2 regions of the Bacillus paramobilis genome follow, and region 2 is predicted to be linked to the other one. Evidence: a T-box and tRNA genes for the amino acid it is inferred to sense, from the RefSeq annotation. Region 2 holds a T-box; the other holds one or more tRNA genes.
The links. The T-box of region 2 lies ahead of alaS (alanine--tRNA ligase). A T-box ahead of a tRNA ligase gene usually reads a tRNA of that ligase, here a tRNA-Ala.
Positions count from the first base shown of each region.

Region 1: it has a tRNA-Ala gene. The T-box ahead of alaS (alanine--tRNA ligase) is inferred to sense a tRNA for this amino acid. The anticodon was not compared.

Region 1 is NZ_CP151108.1:4,542,936-4,548,785, forward strand. It holds gene AABL52_RS23320 (SH3 domain-containing protein) at 1-949, shown strand, start outside; gene AABL52_RS23325 (hypothetical protein) at 955-1,293, shown strand; gene AABL52_RS23330 (DUF3965 domain-containing protein) at 1,535-2,686, opposite strand; gene AABL52_RS23335 (CBS domain-containing protein) at 2,982-3,401, opposite strand; tRNA gene AABL52_RS23340 (tRNA-Glu) at 3,532-3,603, opposite strand; tRNA gene AABL52_RS23345 (tRNA-Asn) at 3,605-3,679, opposite strand; tRNA gene AABL52_RS23350 (tRNA-Ile) at 3,688-3,764, opposite strand; tRNA gene AABL52_RS23355 (tRNA-Trp) at 3,774-3,844, opposite strand; tRNA gene AABL52_RS23360 (tRNA-Thr) at 3,851-3,923, opposite strand; tRNA gene AABL52_RS23365 (tRNA-Phe) at 3,933-4,008, opposite strand; tRNA gene AABL52_RS23370 (tRNA-Asp) at 4,017-4,092, opposite strand; tRNA gene AABL52_RS23375 (tRNA-Met) at 4,096-4,172, opposite strand; tRNA gene AABL52_RS23380 (tRNA-Ser) at 4,195-4,287, opposite strand; tRNA gene AABL52_RS23385 (tRNA-Ser) at 4,343-4,435, opposite strand; tRNA gene AABL52_RS23390 (tRNA-Ala) at 4,456-4,528, opposite strand; tRNA gene AABL52_RS23395 (tRNA-Pro) at 4,544-4,617, opposite strand; tRNA gene AABL52_RS23400 (tRNA-Arg) at 4,628-4,701, opposite strand; tRNA gene AABL52_RS23405 (tRNA-Leu) at 4,705-4,793, opposite strand; tRNA gene AABL52_RS23410 (tRNA-Gly) at 4,810-4,884, opposite strand; tRNA gene AABL52_RS23415 (tRNA-Leu) at 4,914-4,994, opposite strand; tRNA gene AABL52_RS23420 (tRNA-Lys) at 5,009-5,084, opposite strand; tRNA gene AABL52_RS23425 (tRNA-Gln) at 5,089-5,163, opposite strand; tRNA gene AABL52_RS23430 (tRNA-Tyr) at 5,175-5,258, opposite strand; tRNA gene AABL52_RS23435 (tRNA-Val) at 5,267-5,342, opposite strand; rRNA gene rrf (5S ribosomal RNA) at 5,348-5,463, opposite strand; rRNA gene AABL52_RS23445 (23S ribosomal RNA) at 5,565-5,850, opposite strand, start outside.
Region 2 is NZ_CP151108.1:1,059,894-1,065,743, forward strand. It holds gene AABL52_RS05490 (ATP-dependent RecD-like DNA helicase) at 1-204, shown strand, start outside; gene AABL52_RS05495 (hypothetical protein) at 332-520, shown strand; gene AABL52_RS05500 (YrzQ family protein) at 539-667, shown strand; gene AABL52_RS05505 (hypothetical protein) at 703-915, opposite strand; gene AABL52_RS05510 (AI-2E family transporter) at 1,091-2,158, shown strand; gene AABL52_RS05515 (PH domain-containing protein) at 2,197-2,541, opposite strand; T-box leader at 2,764-2,983, shown strand; gene alaS (alanine--tRNA ligase) at 3,024-5,666, shown strand; gene AABL52_RS05525 (IreB family regulatory phosphoprotein) at 5,743-5,850, shown strand, end outside.

The sequences.
Region 1 (5,850 bases), 1.8 Mb from region 2:
CATACTTGAAACAACTAATGGCTGGTATAAAGTATCTGTTAATAATAAAGTAGGTTACGTACAAAAAGATGCTATTCTACTAAAAAACAAACTTCAATCTAATAATCAATACATCGTTAATGCCAATGCATTAAACGTTCGTTCTGAACCTAATTTAGAATCTTCAATTTTAGATGTATTACCAAATGGGAAATTCGTTACCATTCAAGAAGAACAAGGTGAGTGGTATAAAATTTTACATAATGGCAGAACAGGTTACGTACAAAAAGCATTCGTATCTAATGGTTCACAGTCTTTAGTAAAAGGCATCACAGTTCAAAATAATACGAAATACACAGTTGCAACACCTAAACTTAATGTACGTAGCAACGCTAGTACAAGTAGTGCACTACTTGGTTCATTACAAAATGGTACACAAATACAAGTAGTGGAAACTGTGGGAACTTGGTATAAAATTCGTTTTGGCACAGGATACGGATACGTGGCAAAACATTATGTGATGCAAAATCAAACACAATCACAAGCTCAAACAGCTCAATCTACTTCCATTCCAGCTGTTTTCAAATTTCCTACTCAAGGAAGAATTAGCTCAACCTTTGATATACGCTGGGAACAAATGCATTATGGTATAGATATTGCAGCTCAAGGTAATGTCTCTATCCAGGCAGCGGCTGCAGGTAAAGTAGTGAAATCATATTATTCAGCTAGCTATGGCAATGTTGTGTTCGTCGCCCATCAAATAAACGGGAAATTATATACAACAGTCTATGCACACATGAAAGATCGCACTGTGCAAGCTGGTGATCAAGTACAAGCTGGACAATTAGTAGGTCATATGGGAAACACAGGTCATTCATACGGGCAACATCTTCATTTTGAGTTACACAATGGAGAATGGAATTTTGAAAAAACAAATGCAGTAAACCCACTGCCATATTTAGTTAGGTAAATTGTATGCCACGTAATATCAATATACCTCTCTTAATTGAATACTTAGCCTTTTTAGGCTTAATCTGTTGTTTAATCATTTATAATACAAACACTGTATTTTTATCTATTATCATTGCTTTTGTTGCTTTAGAAATTATGATGGAATCTTTTCAAGTACAACTAAAACAAAAAATTGCCCATATTTATAATGCCATCTTTCTATTAAGTGCCCTAATAACAAATATTATTAGTAATGGTTTTTATTTATCTACCGTATATCCTGTATTCTTTATGGCTGTTTTATTATTCATAGCCAGGTACATTCATGTTCCTAAAAACAAGAAACACGAACAAGAAGCTTAGAAAGAGGAGACACTGTGTACCGATCTTTCAAAGATAATCCGCTAAAATATATATTAAATTTATATAAAAAAACAAATACTTTTTTTGGTATACAAGGAAGTAATACTGCACAATTTCTCCTTTATGGAATGTTATTGCTCATTTTAATTGCGTTCTCCTTGTTTTACTAATAAAAAAAGGATCTCAAATAAATTTGAGATCCTTTTTAATTTATATAAATTTTTTATATAGAAAATGCTCTTTATCCGCAAGCATATTTTTCATAAATAAAGCTAAGATTATATTTTTTCTCTAAGCTCATTCTTTGTTCATCATCACACCAATAGAACAGAATGTCATGAATCGTTGCATAACGCTTATTTTTAAGAAATAGTTTAAAGAATGATGGTAAACAATCATGTAATTGTATAAATATATAATTGCGTAATATTTCTTCTTTATATTCAATGCCCTTACAAATATACAGTAATTCTTCACAATAATATGCATGTTGTGGAACTTGAATCATTTCGAAAAATGGCACATATGATAATAACTTCCCGATAAAATGATCATATCGATCCATTATTCCTATCGTCATATGCTCCATCATTTCTTTCATTACATATAAATAATCATCTACATGAGTAGTTTTCAATGGATCTAATCGATCTGAAATTTGAGAAAGTACAGCTCTTTGACAAGCTAACACCGCTTGACTAGGTCCATAATATGATAGGAAGTCTGTACACTTACGATATTTTCGTAATAAGTCATGTGTGTATAAGTCATACACAAACGTATTACAATACATCGCTAGACTCATCATATCACTATTTAATTGCTCTTTTGATAGTAATTTAGCTCTCTTACACATATAAAAGAATGTAAATTCCAATACTTCTTTATGAGATAATAGATGCTTACAATCCGTAATACATTTCTCATTAAATTTAACTCTATCCCAAATTTCTACATCCCCATCAGTCAATTCACCAATACGATATTTAATAATTAAATAGTTTAAAGCAACCGCCTGCGTCAAAAGATCCCACGTTTCATATTCCAATGAAGTGTGAACAAACTCAGCTAGTCCTTGAGTTATCATAAAAGTATTTGCTTCTTCATACCAACCAATCTCTTGGCATAAGCGAAGAATACGTACTAGAGTTGGAATTTCATCTTTATGAAACTGCGGTAAATTCTTTACTTTATTCATTCCATATACGATAAATGCCGCTAAATTTTCTTCTTTATAAAATTCTTTTTCTTTCCACACTAATATAGTTCGTTCTTTCCCTTCACCTTTTGGATGACAAGGTACAAGCAAAGATAATAATTCAGCGAAATTATCTGGTTCTATATATGTATCTGTAACCAAATTCCAATTTGGATCGCGCTGTACAGCCCTCATATAATTCCCCTTCCCTTTTGTCTACATAGGAAATATTAATCCATTATTACATCATTAACGATGAATATTGTTATATTCGAAATCTTTCATAATACTTATATCTATCAGTATATCATTTTTTCTCTTATTTAAAATTAGGAATGACAAATTTAAAAAAACTGTCGAAATTACTAACTGTATACTTATATTATATAATGTCTCAGATACATCATGCTAACATATTAGTTTAATCCATATACTAGAATAATGCATCTGATTTTGATACGTAACTTATCCCACTAATAAAAGTCTCTCTTCATTCCGTATGCTCCGAAATTTCACTTAAAGCAAATCCAGCTTGATCATCTGCCGATTCTCTTATAGCTAAATCACCTAGTGCTAGCATCCCAACAAGTTGACCACCCTCAACTACTGGTAATCGTCTAATTTGATACTGTGCCATTAACTCTGTAGCTTTTTCAATAGAATCATCTGGAGAAACTGAAACAATGTTTGTTGTCATTACATTTGTAATTTTATTAGATCCAGGATGTTTCTCAGCAATCCCACGAATAACTAAATCTCGGTCCGTAACAAGCCCAACAACTTGCTCATTTTCAACAACTGGAATCAATCCAATCGATTCTTCTTTCATCTTTACAGCAGCCTCATATACATTGTCTAGCGGTGTACAATGTACAACATGAGTACTCATAACGTCTCTCACTCGTGTCATTTTTGTCTCCTCCTTTTTATACATACCATAGCTTTTCCTAAATCCCTTTATTTATTTCAGGAAAATCAGTTGATAACAGAGGATTCTACAAAATAAAAAAGAGTCAGCAATATGCTGACTCTTTTTTTTATGACCCGTACGGGATTCGAACCCGTGTTACCGCCGTGAAAGGGCGGTGTCTTAACCACTTGACCAACGGGCCATGGCTCCGCAGGTAGGACTCGAACCTACGACCGATCGGTTAACAGCCGATAGCTCTACCACTGAGCTACTGCGGAATAATATATGGTGGGCCTAAATGGACTCGAACCATCGACCTCACGCTTATCAGGCGTGCGCTCTAACCAGCTGAGCTATAGGCCCATATACTTACAGGGGCAGTAGGAATCGAACCCACACTGGAGGTTTTGGAGACCTCAGTTCTACCTTTAAACTATGCCCCTAAAGGATGCCGACTAGAGGACTTGAACCCCCAACCTACTGATTACAAGTCAGTTGCTCTACCAATTGAGCTAAGTCGGCATAAAAAAATGGTGGCTCGGGACGGAATCGAACCGCCGACACGAGGATTTTCAGTCCTCTGCTCTACCGACTGAGCTACCGAGCCAACATAAATGGCGGTCCCGACCGGGGTCGAACCGGCGATCTCCTGCGTGACAGGCAGGCATGTTAACCACTACACCACGGGACCATTTGGTTGCGGGGACAGGATTTGAACCTGCGACCTTCGGGTTATGAGCCCGACGAGCTACCGTGCTGCTCCACCCCGCGACAATATAATATTTTTAAAAAATGGAGGAGGTAGAGGGATTCGAACCCCCGCGCGACTCTCGCCGCCTGTCGGTTTTCAAGACCGATCCCTTCAGCCGAACTTGGGTATACCTCCATGAAGGAAAAAAGAAATATTTTATTATTTATGTCTAAACCATTTAAAAAGAAAATGGAGGAGGTAGAGGGATTCGAACCCCCGCGCGATTCTCACCGCCTGTCGGTTTTCAAGACCGATCCCTTCAGCCGAACTTGGGTATACCTCCGAGACATATAATAAATAAAGTGGAGCCTAGCGGGATCGAACCGCTGACCTCCTGCGTGCAAGGCAGGCGCTCTCCCAGCTGAGCTAAGGCCCCATGTTTTTGGGAATATCGGGAAGACAGGATTTGAACCTGCGACCCCCTGGTCCCAAACCAGGTGCTCTACCAAGCTGAGCCACTTCCCGTTAATAAAAGCGCGCCCGAGAGGAGTCGAACCCCTAACCTCTTGATCCGTAGTCAAACGCTCTATCCAATTGAGCTACGGGCGCATATGGTGCCGAGGGCGGGGGTCGAACCCGCACGGTGGTCACCCACCGCAGGATTTTAAGTCCTGTGCGTCTGCCTGTTCCGCCACCCCGGCATGTCATATTGAAAATTGGAGCGGAAGACGGGATTCGAACCCGCGACCCCAACCTTGGCAAGGTTGTATTCTACCACTGAACTACTTCCGCAAGACATGTTTGAGTTATTTTATTAAAAGTGCGGGTGAAGGGAGTCGAACCCCCACGCCAAAGGCGCTAGATCCTAAGTCTAGTGCGTCTGCCAATTCCGCCACACCCGCATATTTTGTTAAAATGGTGAGCCATGAAGGATTCGAACCTTCGACCCTCTGATTAAAAGTCAGATGCTCTACCAACTGAGCTAATGGCTCTTAATGGCTGGGCTAGCTGGATTCGAACCAGCGCATGACGGAGTCAAAGTCCGTTGCCTTACCGCTTGGCTATAGCCCATTAATTAAGAATGGTGGAGGGGGGCAGATTCGAACTGCCGAACCCGAAGGAGCGGATTTACAGTCCGCCGCGTTTAGCCACTTCGCTACCCCTCCGACATATATGGTGGAGGATGACGGGATCGAACCGCCGACCCCCTGCTTGTAAGGCAGGTGCTCTCCCAGCTGAGCTAATCCTCCATTTTGCCTGGCAACGTCCTACTCTCACAGGGACAAGGTCCCAACTACCATCGGCGCTAGAGAGCTTAACTTCCGTGTTCGGTATGGGAACGGGTGTGGCCTCTCTGCCATCATTACCAGACTATATTCATTTAAGACAAGAATCATTTTAACTTATTTAACTTTTAAAGTCAACAAGTTTTTTATATTCTTTCAAAACTAGATAACATTGCTTCATATTATATGGTTAAGTCCTCGATCTATTAGTATTCGTCAGCTCCACATGTCACCATGCTTCCACCTCGAACCTATCAACCTGATCATCTTTCAGGGATCTTACTAGCTTACGCTATGGGAAATCTCATCTTGAGGGGGGCTTCATGCTTAGATGCTTTCAGCACTTATCCCTTCCGCACATAGCTACCCAGCTATGCCCTTGGCAGAACAACTGGTACACCAGCGGTGCGTCCATCCCGGTCCTCTCGTACTAAGGACAGCTCCTCTCAAATTTCCTACGCCCACGACGGAT
Region 2 (5,850 bases):
ACTGGTATTACAAGAAGTAAGAAGTTCCTTATTATTTGCGGGGAGGAAGCAGCTTTCCAGTCTGGTGTAAATCGCCTTGATGATGCAATGCGTCAAACGACTTTAGCGAGTCGCTTGCAAGAATCACAAGGAGAAGTACAAATGGTAACAGTTAATGGCGAGGAAATGGACGTGGAAAACATTTCACCGTATGATTTCATGTAACAAGGTGAAATTATATAGTGAAACTTTCAAACGTATACCGTTGAAAGGCTCCAGCAATGTATAAATGAATGCGGTTTGGACATAATGGCGAATAGAATCTGGGAGACTGTAAGGAGATGAAAGCCATATGTTCATTTGTCCAAATTGCAAAGGGAAAGACATTGGAAAAATAGGTGTCAACCAATTTTATTGCTGGAATTGTTATATCGAATTATCGGTTTCAAAGGGGAAAATCCATACGCATCAAGTAGAAGAAGATGGTTCATTAAGCTCACTTGATGATTTATTTGATGAGAACGAAAGAACGATCGGATAACGAAAAGGGGGATTTACTTTGAATCTACGCAATTCATTAATCGCATTAGGTGTTGGAGCGGCAGCATATCAATATGCTCGCAAGCAAGATGTATTTTCAAAACGAAATATGAAAAAAGCACGTAAGATGATTAAATCTTATCTATAAGCGTAAAAAACTCCCTTCATCATAAGGGAGTTTTTTTATGCACTTGTATGCAAATATAAAAGTCCAATTTCAGAGAAGAGATAAGATAGGCCGTAACATCCAACGCCAAGCATTCCGTAATGAAATAATTGCTTCGCTCTTTCTTTTCGTGAGGAACGAATAAAGAAACCTTTCCAAATACCAAACCCGATACAAACCCATTCAAGAATCATAAAAAGTGCTGATAATACGAGCATAAATAAAACCATCATGAACCCTCCTGATTATATTATTTCATGCTGCATTCTCAGGGTGCTTGTCCTTGTTATGTTATGTATATGTACGTCTTTATAAAACAGTATGGTCTGGATAAAAAGATTTTAAAACTTTTGCACATAACCTACCCTATTTATTTTCAAAATAAAGGTGGAGGAGGTTTTTCGTGTGAAGAATCTTAAAATTATTTGGATATATCGTTTAGGGTTATTGTTACTCGTATTTCTTTGCTTGCTCGTCTTTTTAAAAATTAAGCCGCTATGGGCACCGATTATTTTTGTATTTAAAGTGGCCGTTACACCGTTTCTTATTGCGTGTTTTATTGCGTATTTATTGCATCCTTTAATTGAAAAAATTCATAAGGAAGGGATGCCGCGCACACTCGCTATTTTGCTCATTTACATCCTTTTCTTTGGTGGGATTGGTTATGGAATTTATAAAGGAACGCCAGTTGTGATTAAGCAATTACAAGAAATCAATGAACAATTCCCGCAGTTTACAAAAATGTATGATTCTTGGATGGATGGCGTTACGGAACAAACAGCGAATTTCCCATCATTTATTCATGAAAAGGTGAAACAAATTTTTGGTGGAGTAGAAACGAAGATACAATCACTTTTGAATAAAGTGATGAGCACAGCTCGTGGTGTACTCGATTCGTTACTCATTATTTTCTTAATACCGTTCATTGTATTTTACATATTAAAAGATTACGGTGAGTTTTATCATATCTTTTGGAAACTAGTCCCGAGTAAGTGGCGGAGTACTGGGCAAATGCTGGCGAAAGAAATTGATAAGTCACTCGGAAGTTATATTCGAGGACAGTTATTTGTTTGCTTAGTATTAGGGGGCGTATCTGTTCTTTCTTTTTGGTTTATCGGTATGAAATATCCATTATTACTCGGCATTATTATTGGGGTAACGGATATAATCCCATACTTCGGTCCAATTTTAGGAGCCATCCCGACATTAATGATTGCGGCAACCGTATCAACGAGTTTACTTATTAAGGCGGGAATTACGATTGCTATTTTGCAGTTTTTGGAAAGTAACATTTTATCCCCTTACATCGTTGGTAAGTCGCTTCGCATGCATCCTGTTATTATTATGCTTGCATTACTAGTTGGAGGAGAAGTGGCAGGAATTGTAGGATTATTAATATCAGTTCCAATTTTAGCAGTCATTCGTACAGTGATCGTTCATGTAAGGCCTCTTTTGAAAAAAGAAAATGTGTAATAGGAAAGCCCTCTAACTATAAAGGTAGAGGGCTTTCATTATTTAGATAGTTGTTCGTGTATTTGTTGAACGAGAGAGCTTACATCATTTGTTTGAATATGTTTTATTTTTTTCCATTCATTATCATACATAAAGATAATTTGATTGCTGAAAAGGCGCTTTTGTTCTTTTAGGTCAGAAATTTTTTCGAAAGAGTACTCCTCAAATAATGGATTCTTACTTACATCTGGTCCATAAAAGAAGAGCCGTTTGTTCGTTAAAATTAACAGCCCTGACCTTGCGACGGAACGATAAATAAATATATCTAATGAACATGCTGCGTAAAACAAAATTGTTTCGTCATTCGTTAACATATTTTTAGCTTTGTTCAATAAGGTTGCCATGGCAATCGCTCCTTTATTATTGATAATTCAATTATAACAAAAATAAAATATTCAGAAAGGTTTATAGAAGCAGTACAATTTCTTGAAAAATGCATAATATATGAAAAGGCTGTTAAGAATGACTAGTAGAATAGCTATGATTAATAAGCGATTGATATAATATAAATGATTATCTACATTGACAAACTTAAGAGAATTCTATTATATTTAGTCATATAAGACATTAAATCAATGACGGAACAAGTACGTTACAGTCCATTTATAGAGAGAAGCTTCCATATGGCTGAAAGAAGCTTTAAATGAAGGGTAACAGAAAGCTAATCCTGAGAGCAGCTAATCACTGCCGTTTTGCCACGTTACGGCACCATGAGGTGATGAGTTGATTGTTATAGTGATCAATTCATAATTAGGGTGGTATCGCGAGTTAACTCTCGTCCCTTTTATAGGGGCGGGAGTTTTTTATATTTAAGGAGGAAAATACAATGAAACAACTAACAGGCGCACAAATTCGTCAAATGTTTTTAGACTTTTTCCAAGAAAAAGGACATGCAGTAGAACCTAGTGCATCACTAGTTCCACATGAAGATCCATCTCTTTTATGGATTAACAGTGGTGTAGCAACATTAAAAAAATATTTTGACGGACGTGTAATCCCGCAAAATCCACGTATTACAAATGCTCAAAAATCAATTCGTACAAACGATATTGAAAACGTAGGGAAAACAGCTCGTCACCATACATTCTTTGAAATGTTAGGAAACTTCTCAATCGGTGATTACTTTAAAGAAGAAGCAATTACTTGGGCTTGGGAATTCTTAACGAGCGACAAATGGATCGGATTCGATAAAGAATTACTTTCAGTTACAATCCATCCAGAAGATGAAGAAGCATTTACAATTTGGAATGAGAAAATGGGTGTTCCAAAAGAGCGCATCATCCGTTTAGAAGAAAACTTCTGGGATATCGGTGAAGGACCAAGTGGACCGAATACAGAGATTTTCTATGACCGCGGAGAAGCTTATGGTAATGACTTTAGTGACCCAGAATTATATCCAGGCGGAGAAAATGAGCGTTACTTAGAAGTATGGAACCTTGTATTCTCTCAATTTAACCATAATCCAGACGGTTCATATACACCACTTCCTAAGAAGAACATCGATACAGGGATGGGTCTAGAGCGTATGACATCTATCGTTCAAGATGTACCTACAAACTTTGACACAGACTTATTCATGCCGATGATTGGTGCAACAGAATCAATCTCTGGTGAGAAGTATCGTAATGGTGACTTAGAAAAAGATATGGCGTTTAAAGTAATTGCTGACCATATCCGCACAGTAACATTCGCTGTTGGTGACGGCGCTCTTCCATCTAACGAAGGCCGTGGTTATGTATTACGTCGTTTATTACGCCGTGCTGTTCGTTACTCGAAGAAATTAAACATCAACCGTCCATTCATGTTTGAATTAGTACCGGTTGTTGGAGAAGTAATGAAAGACTTCTATCCAGAAGTACTTGAAAAGAAAGATTTCATCGCAAAAGTTGTGAAAAACGAAGAAGAGCGTTTCCACGAAACACTTCATGATGGTGAAGCAATTTTAGCTGAAGTTATCGCAAAAGCAAAAGAAGAAAAAACAACTATTATTTCTGGAGTAGATGCATTCCGTCTATATGACACATACGGTTTCCCAATTGAATTAACAGAAGAATATGCAGAAGAAGCTGGTATGACAGTTGATCAAGAAGGCTTTGAAAATGAAATGGAAAAACAACGTGAGCGCGCACGTGCTGCTCGTCAAGACGTTGACTCTATGCAAGTTCAAGGCGGTGTCCTTGGAGAAGTGAAAGTAGCGAGTGAGTTCGTTGGTTACGGTACAGTTGCAACAGAAAGTAACGTTGTTGCACTTGTGAAAAACGGCGAATACACAGACAGCTTACAAGCTGGCGAAGAAGGACAATTAATGCTTGATGTAACACCATTCTATGCTGAGAGCGGCGGACAAATTGCAGACCGTGGTTACCTTCTTGCTGACGGCGTGAAAGTTCTTGTAAAAGACGTACAAAAAGCACCGAACGGCCAAAACTTGCATAAAGTTGTTGTTGAAGAAGGTACATTAACGAAAGATGCTGTTGTGAAAGCTATCATTGATACGAAAAATCGTAGTAGCGTTGTGAAAAACCATACAGCAACTCACTTACTACACCAAGCATTAAAAGACGTACTTGGAACGCACGTAAACCAAGCGGGTTCTCTTGTAACTTCTGAACGTTTACGCTTTGACTTCTCTCACTTCGGTCAAGTACAAGCTGACGAATTAGAAAAAATTGAGCGTATCGTAAACGAGAAAATTTGGGAAAGTATTGATGTTGAGATTTCTCAAAAAGCAATCGAAGAAGCGAAAGAAATGGGCGCAATGGCATTATTCGGTGAAAAATACGGTGATGTTGTACGCGTTGTACAAGTTGGCGATTACAGCTTAGAGCTTTGCGGTGGTTGCCACGTTGATAATACAGCTTCTATCGGTATTTTCAAAATCGTTGCTGAGTCTGGTATCGGTGCAGGAACGCGTCGTATTGAGGCGGTAACTGGTAAGTCTGCATACGAATTAATGAACGATCAAGTAGGTTTATTAAAAGAAGCAGCAGGAAAAATGAAAACAAATCCGAAAGATATTTTAACAAGAGTGGATGGTTTATTTGCTGAAGTAAAACAACTTCAAAAAGAAAATGAATCTCTTGCAGCAAAATTAAGCAATATTGAAGCTGGCAACTTAACTGATTCAGTAATGACAGTTGATGGCGTGAACGTATTAGCAGCAAAAGTAAATGTTGCAGATATGAACAACTTACGTACGATGATGGATGACCTAAAAAACAAATTAGAATCTGCAGTTGTCGTATTAGCGTCTGTAAATGATGATAAAGTAAACATCTTAGCTGGCGTAACAAAAGATTTAATTAGCCAAGGATACCATGCTGGTAAACTTGTGAAAGAAGTAGCTTCTCGTTGTGGCGGTGGCGGTGGTGGCCGTCCTGATATGGCACAAGCGGGCGGTAAAAACCCAGCGCAAGTTGAGGAAGCTTTAGCATTTGTACAAGAGTACGTTAAATCTGTTTCAAAATAAAGACATAGTAGTGTACAATGGTAGGGAGAGGAGAAGTTCTTCTCCCTATACTTACTATATAAGTGAGGTGCTTGAAATGGACGGTTTTGATAAAACAATGAAGTTTAGCATTCAAGATGAAAAACAGAGTGTCCATGTAAATGATGTACTTTTAACTGTGTATGATGCACTTCAAGAAAAAGGT